Regions from separate parts of the Paenibacillus sp. FSL R7-0297 genome, predicted to be linked through region 2. Evidence: a T-box and tRNA genes for the amino acid it is inferred to sense, from the RefSeq annotation. Region 2 holds a T-box; the other holds one or more tRNA genes.
The links. A T-box is a leader RNA that pairs with one kind of tRNA and senses whether it is charged. The one in region 2 lies ahead of trpS (tryptophan--tRNA ligase), so its partner is inferred to be a tRNA-Trp.

Region 1: it has a tRNA-Trp gene. The T-box ahead of trpS (tryptophan--tRNA ligase) is inferred to sense a tRNA for this amino acid. The anticodon was not compared.

What each region holds. Positions count from the first base shown of each region.
Region 1 is NZ_JBBPAQ010000001.1:2,146,730-2,150,104, forward strand. It holds rRNA gene MKZ24_RS09420 (23S ribosomal RNA) at 1-697, shown strand, start outside; tRNA gene MKZ24_RS09425 (tRNA-Asn) at 761-836, shown strand; tRNA gene MKZ24_RS09430 (tRNA-Ser) at 840-929, shown strand; tRNA gene MKZ24_RS09435 (tRNA-Glu) at 960-1,034, shown strand; tRNA gene MKZ24_RS09440 (tRNA-Val) at 1,151-1,226, shown strand; tRNA gene MKZ24_RS09445 (tRNA-Met) at 1,261-1,337, shown strand; tRNA gene MKZ24_RS09450 (tRNA-Asp) at 1,342-1,419, shown strand; tRNA gene MKZ24_RS09455 (tRNA-Phe) at 1,439-1,514, shown strand; tRNA gene MKZ24_RS09460 (tRNA-Thr) at 1,535-1,610, shown strand; tRNA gene MKZ24_RS09465 (tRNA-Tyr) at 1,616-1,701, shown strand; tRNA gene MKZ24_RS09470 (tRNA-Trp) at 1,707-1,780, shown strand; tRNA gene MKZ24_RS09475 (tRNA-His) at 1,807-1,882, shown strand; tRNA gene MKZ24_RS09480 (tRNA-His) at 1,932-2,007, shown strand; tRNA gene MKZ24_RS09485 (tRNA-Gln) at 2,026-2,100, shown strand; tRNA gene MKZ24_RS09490 (tRNA-Gly) at 2,107-2,181, shown strand; tRNA gene MKZ24_RS09495 (tRNA-Cys) at 2,188-2,261, shown strand; tRNA gene MKZ24_RS09500 (tRNA-Leu) at 2,298-2,376, shown strand; partial or broken gene MKZ24_RS09505 (MFS transporter) at 2,531-2,821, opposite strand; gene MKZ24_RS33080 (hypothetical protein) at 2,742-2,969, opposite strand; gene MKZ24_RS09510 (TetR/AcrR family transcriptional regulator) at 3,138-3,375, opposite strand, start outside.
Region 2 is NZ_JBBPAQ010000001.1:2,327,435-2,330,809, reverse strand. It holds gene MKZ24_RS10300 (hypothetical protein) at 181-372, shown strand; gene trpS (tryptophan--tRNA ligase) at 369-1,358, opposite strand; T-box leader at 1,422-1,666, opposite strand; gene MKZ24_RS10290 (aldose 1-epimerase) at 1,801-2,766, shown strand; gene MKZ24_RS10285 (alpha/beta-type small acid-soluble spore protein) at 2,874-3,107, shown strand; gene MKZ24_RS10280 (hypothetical protein) at 3,240-3,375, opposite strand, start outside.

The DNA.
Region 1 (3,375 bases), 180 kb from region 2:
TCTAACCTAGTACCCTAAGCGGGTACGGGGACCGTGTCAGGCGGGCAGTTTGACTGGGGCGGTCGCCTCCTAAAGAGTAACGGAGGCGTTCAAAGGTTCCCTCAGAATGGTTGGAAATCATTCGCAGAGTGCAAAGGCATAAGGGAGCTTGACTGCGAGACCTACAAGTCGAGCAGGGACGAAAGTCGGACTTAGTGATCCGGTGGTACCGCATGGAAGGGCCATCGCTCAACGGATAAAAGCTACCCTGGGGATAACAGGCTTATCTCCCCCAAGAGTCCACATCGACGGGGAGGTTTGGCACCTCGATGTCGGCTCATCGCATCCTGGGGCTGAAGTAGGTCCCAAGGGTTGGGCTGTTCGCCCATTAAAGCGGTACGCGAGCTGGGTTCAGAACGTCGTGAGACAGTTCGGTCCCTATCTGTCGTGGGCGCAGGAAATTTGAGAGGAGCTGTCCTTAGTACGAGAGGACCGGGATGGACGTACCGCTGGTGCATCAGTTGTTCCGCCAGGAGCATGGCTGAGTAGCTACGTACGGACGGGATAAGCGCTGAAAGCATCTAAGCGTGAAGCCCCCCTCAAGATGAGATTTCCCAACTAGTAAGACCCCTTGAAGACGACGAGGTAGATAGGTTGGAGGTGGAAGTGCAGCAATGCACGGAGCTGACCAATACTAATCGGTCGAGGGCTTATCCAAATTTCTTAGAGCGCAGATTCGTTTCGGATTCAGTTTTCAGGCGATCAAGCTTGATATGTATATTCCCTGATAGCTCAGTTGGTAGAGCACTCGACTGTTAATCGAGTTGTCACAGGTTCGAGTCCTGTTCGGGGAGCCATTTGGAGAGGTGTCCGAGTTTGGCCGAAGGAGCACGATTGGAAATCGTGTAGGCGCCACAAGCGTCTCGAGGGTTCGAATCCCTCTCTCTCCGTAGCTTTACTTTACAAGTAGTTAACAGCATGGCTCGTTGGTCAAGGGGTTAAGACACCTCCCTTTCACGGAGGTAACATGGGTTCGAATCCCATACGAGTCACCAATTTCTTCTTCGATTAATGGGATGAGAATTCCCTGGGTTCGTTGAAGCATAGGCATCGTAAGGAATACATCGCAATCTCGTAACGGAGTGGAGAGTATCTCATACGAGTCATATATGGAGGCTTAGCTCAGCTGGGAGAGCATCTGCCTTACAAGCAGAGGGTCGGGGGTTCGAACCCCTCAGCCTCCACCATCTATCTTTTAATAGAATAGATCTTTAACATTGACGCGGGGTGGAGCAGCCCGGTAGCTCGTCGGGCTCATAACCCGAAGGCCGCAGGTTCAAATCCTGCCCCCGCAACCAATTTGGAACCGTGGTGTAGTTGGCCTAACATGCCTGCCTGTCACGCAGGAGATCGCGGGTTCGAATCCCGTCGGTTCCGCCATCTTTATGAAAAAATGTTCGGCTCGGTAGCTCAGTCGGTAGAGCAAAGGACTGAAAATCCTTGTGTCGGGGGTTCGATTCCCTCCCGCGCCACCATATTTCTTACAACTTAATACGCCGGTGTAGCTCAATTGGTAGAGCAACTGACTTGTAATCAGTAGGTTGGGGGTTCAAGTCCTCTCGCCGGCACCATCCTCGGAGGCTTAGCGAAGTGGCCAAACGCATCAGACTGTAAATCTGCTCACGTACGTGTTCGGTGGTTCGAATCCATCAGCCTCCACCATTTTTAGGGGCATAGTTTAAAGGTAGAACAACGGTCTCCAAAACCGTTGGTGTGGGTTCAATTCCTGCTGCCCCTGCCAAGTAATATCCTATAAAATTTAATATGGCGATCGTGGCGAAGTGGTTAACGCACCGGATTGTGGTTCCGGCATTCGTGGGTTCGAGACCCATCGGTCGCCCCATTTCTTTTATAAGAGTTATAAGGCATTGCAATTAAATAAGCTTCATATGGCGACTGTGGCGAAGGGGTTAACGCACCGGATTGTGGTTCCGGCATTCGTGGGTTCGAGACCCATCAGTCGCCCCATTTTATTAAATCAAATGTTGGGGATTAGCCAAGCGGTAAGGCAACGGACTTTGACTCCGTCATTCATAGGTTCGATTCCTATATCCCCAGCCATTATATGCGGACGTGGCTCAGCGGTAGAGCATCGCCTTGCCAAGGCGAGGGTCGCGGGTTCGATTCCCGTCGTCCGCTCCATTTTTTGGTGCCATAGCCAAGTGGTAAGGCAAAGCTCTGCAAAAGCTTTATCCCCAGTTCAAATCTGGGTGGCACCTCCATTTTATTTTAGAATCAATTGTAAATAATATGTATATGCCGGCGTGGCGGAATGGCAGACGCGCTCGACTCAAAATCGAGTGGGAAACCGTGGAGGTTCGAGTCCTCTCGCCGGTATCTGCTAAAAGAGTTCATCAGAGATATTCTCTGGTGGGCTCTTTTTTCTTTTTATTTGAGCTGTATTCTCTTACTCCAGTTATGCGTAGAACTATCAAGATCCAGGCAATCTTTATCAGAACCAACAAATTGATTTCTAGCCGCACCTAGACCAACGATACCTCATGCCTGCCCCCACAGCTAAGGGAACACTAATACCGGAAGCTACCGCCCCGCATAGATTCAGGGAAACAGAATATCCCACTGTCCATAGTACCCATTTGCTGCGGAAACTCCCGTTTGATCAGGCTCGGAAGTAATACATTACATAGGGGAATAGCAAACCTCAGAATTGCAGTTCCAACATACAAGGTCACTCCTCCCGATTACGACTGAACAGCAATGGTCCCACCGATGTGAGGGGAGCACGCAAATTCGCTGCGATAAAAATAATTCCTACGATCATGAACCAGAGTGTCGCTTGCTTGCGAATACCGGTTCTGGAGACGGACAGCTTCCTCAGCTTTATGACCATCCTGATTGGCAATGGCTTGATAAATCAGGTCATAGGAGTCGAGATAAAAGCCGCATCTTTGCTTCGTTTCCAAAACCATGTTCTGACCTCCAGGCTCTCGAACTTATCGGTATGCTGAATCACTTTTCTTATTACTGACCCCAAAATACTGGAGGAGCAGACATAAGTCCCATCCCCTTGCCTGGTCTTCAGCAGAAGAGCAGAGAAGCGGCCCTCAAAAATGAGCGTCCGCTTCATTTTAAATAATTTATAATTCTTCGGAATAAAATGCTTTGGATACTGCCTCTGTGGCTTTATCAATAAAAGCTGCAACTTTACTGGGGCTTTCCTTCAAACCACTACTCACCCACTTTTTTATAATGGCTATACTGCCATGAGCGGCAAACGTATACCAAGACTCAAATAATTGTGGATCAAAATATTTTAATTCCTGCTTCCATCGCTCAATGGTTAAATCGTGACTGATATAAAGGATTCTTTCTAAT
Region 2 (3,375 bases):
TTAAATCTTCCTGAGGTCTATTTCTCTTGCCGCCTCTTGACGCCCCGGACCGCATAAGGCACAATCACAATAAAGCGGTTACAGTTAATAGTTCATGATATGAATTGAAAATCCCGGGGTGCAGAAAGCACTCCGGGACTCACTCCACCGCTATTGCAGCAGAAAGGAAGGCTGGAACATATGGGTAAAGGTCTGTCACTGTGGTTCGCCTGCTCTTCAATTCTCATACTTACGGCAGCTTCCATTTCAATCAGCTATAACATTTGGCTGGCGCTGCTGCTCGGTACCCTGTGCGTGCTCAACATTGGCTGGGGCTTCATCATCAAAGCCCGGCTGAGACGCAAGGCCGAGCGCAAGCTGCCCTCCTCTTAACGGTAAGGCAGGAAGCCCATCCGTTCCTTCACGCCTTCCAGTGTCCGGGCAGCACTGCTGCGCGCGCTTTCGGCACCTTGAGCCAGAATACCGCCCAGTGTGCCTGAGCTGCGGATCTCATGGTATCTCTGCTGGATGGGTTCAAGCAGGGCAACGATTACTTCGCCAAGATCTTTTTTGAAGCCGCCGTACATTTGCCCTTCATACTTGTCCGCTATCTGCTGGAGGCTCATTCCCGAGCATTCGGCATAGATACTCATCAGGTTGCTGATCTCAGGCTTATTGGCCGGATCAAATACCACTTCGCGTCCTGAATCCGTGGTTGCGCGGCTGATCTTTTTACGGATGATATCCGGCGGATCCAGCAGACCGATTCTGCTGCCGGCATTAGGGTCGCTTTTGCTCATTTTTTTGGTCCCGTCATCCAGAGACATAATCCGCGCTCCGACTTCAGGAATATACGGCTCAGGAATAGTGAAGAAATCACCGAACCGGTGATTGAAGCGCCCCGCCAAGTCGCGGGTCAGCTCCAGATGCTGCTTCTGGTCTTCACCCACCGGTACCAGATCGGCGTTGTAGACCAGGATATCTGCAGCCATCAGCGATGGATACACGAATAATCCGGCTCCTACGGATTCTTTGCCTGCCGATTTATCCTTAAACTGCGTCATCCGTTCCAGCTCACCCATAGCAGTCAGTGTCGTCAGAATCCATCCCAGCTCAGCATGCTGAGGCACGTGGGACTGCATGTAGACATGGGAGATGGCAGGATCAATGCCTGCAGCCAGATACAATGCAGCTACCGATTCCGAATTCTCACGAAGGGCAGCGGGATCTTGGGCAACCGTAATGGCATGCAGATCCACCACCATAAAGTAACATTCATATTCCCTTTGAAGCTTGACGAAATTCTTGATCGCTCCGATGTAATTTCCGAGTGTGAGCGAACCGCTGGGCTGAATCCCCGATAATACCTTTTTAGCCATGATCTTTATCCTCCATCATCTGTATATTCCGTGTGCGCCAGGACGCAAAAAGGCCCCACATCCGCAAGGGACGTGAGACCGTGGTACCACCCTTATTCGCTGCTCCTAAGTCATCCCTGGGGGACAGGCAAGCAGCCTTAGCTTCCGTTAACGGGGAAGAGCCGGCCGGTCTACTGAAGGCTTATTCAGCCCGTTCGATCGCGGCGCTCAAGGGTCCATTCGGTCAGAGGTGCACCACCGGTTCACATCAGCCACCGGCTTTCTGAAGGTACAGTCCTTTGCTTACTTGTCCCTGTCATCACGTTGTTATCATTCATTGTTGCCTTCATCATAGTGCGTGCCGGAGAAGTTGTCAAATCTCTAACCACCGTCACTTAAATCTGGTATGATAAGGATATTCGTGTATGATCTGATTACAGTTTATCAAAGGAGCATATCTCTTATGAAACAGGTGACCAAAGGGCAGTGGAACGGTTATGATACGTACATTTTGCATAGCCGTGAGCTGGAAGTCACGCTTTTGCCCCGGCTGGGGAACAATGTAATTTCCTTATGGGACCGCAAGGAGGAGCGGCAAATCCTGCGCCAGCCTGATGAAAGCGACTTGGCTTTTTATATTCAGAAACCTTATCACTTTGGCATTCCGCTTCTGGTACCGCCCGGCCGTATCCGAAACGGGCAGTTCGCGTTCGATGGCACCAGCTACCAGTTCGACCGGAATTCAGGCGATCATCATATTCACGGCCTGCACCGTACCCAAGCCTGGTGTGTCAGCGATATTGAAGAAGACGAGGAAGGCTGCGCGGTAACAACCGAATTCACAACTACGGATGATCCGGAGTGGATCAGGCAATTTCCCGAGCCGCTGAAGCTTGAGATGACATTCCGCCTGCAGGGGCCTGACCTGGTGCAGACACTTAAGGTTACCCATCTGGGCGGCAGTCGCATTCCATTTGGTATCGGCTATCATACATGGTTTATGCTGGACGGCGCCCCTGAGCGCTGGAGCATAACACTCCCTGTGCAAAGCGTTTATGAGCTAAATAACGAACTCCTGCCCAGCGGACATTTATTACCGCTCGGTGAACTCGATAGTCTTAACAGCCATATGAACCTCCAAGGCAAGAATCTGGATACGGCCCTGAGGATGGATGATCATCAGCCTGCCGAAGCGTTACTCATGCGCGATGACGGCTACGGACTGCGTTATTCGGTGGACAAGGAACATTTCCGCCACTGGGTCCTCTATACCAAAGGAGAGGCTAACCAGTTCCTCTGCATTGAACCGCTCACCTGGCTTCCGGATGCGCCGAATCTTCAGCAGGACGATTCCTTCACAGGAATGCTTACGCTTGAACCGGGCCAGACACTGGTGCTTGGCAGCAGCTTGCAGATGATTTATCCCTGAGGGTAAATTTCATATAATTACCAGCCTCTAAACCTTCGAAATTCGTGCATGAATTCTCTCCCTAGCGCTCATACTATCTTCACAACGGGCGAAGGAGGTGAACAAACATGGGTCAAGCAGGTCAACAAGGTCGTGGTAGCCGTTCTAACAACCTGGTCGTTCCTCAAGCGAATGCAGCGCTGCAGCAGTTGAAATATGAAGCAGCACAAGAGCTTGGAGTAACTATCCCGGCTGACGGTTATTATGGGAACTACACTTCCCGCGAAACCGGTTCTTTGGGAGGATATATCACCAAACGTCTGGTGCAACTGGCAGAGCAACAACTGTCCGGTCGTTCGTAGTAACAGCCTTATCATAAGTATCCGGCCAAGCCTCATAGCTTAGGCCGAGCAGCTTCGCAGCCCTCCCGCGCTTCTCGTCGAAGCGCAGGGGGGCTTTTTATATGGGTATGCAAGATATATATAATCGGGTAATCAGCCAAAGGACTGGTCGGAGACATCTCCATGGTTACTGCGGGGATAGCGGATCATCAGGTTGGCCATATTGTAATTAGACTCCAGTGTCGCATCCACCACCACCATCCCCTGGCGGACGGCAAATTCATAGCTG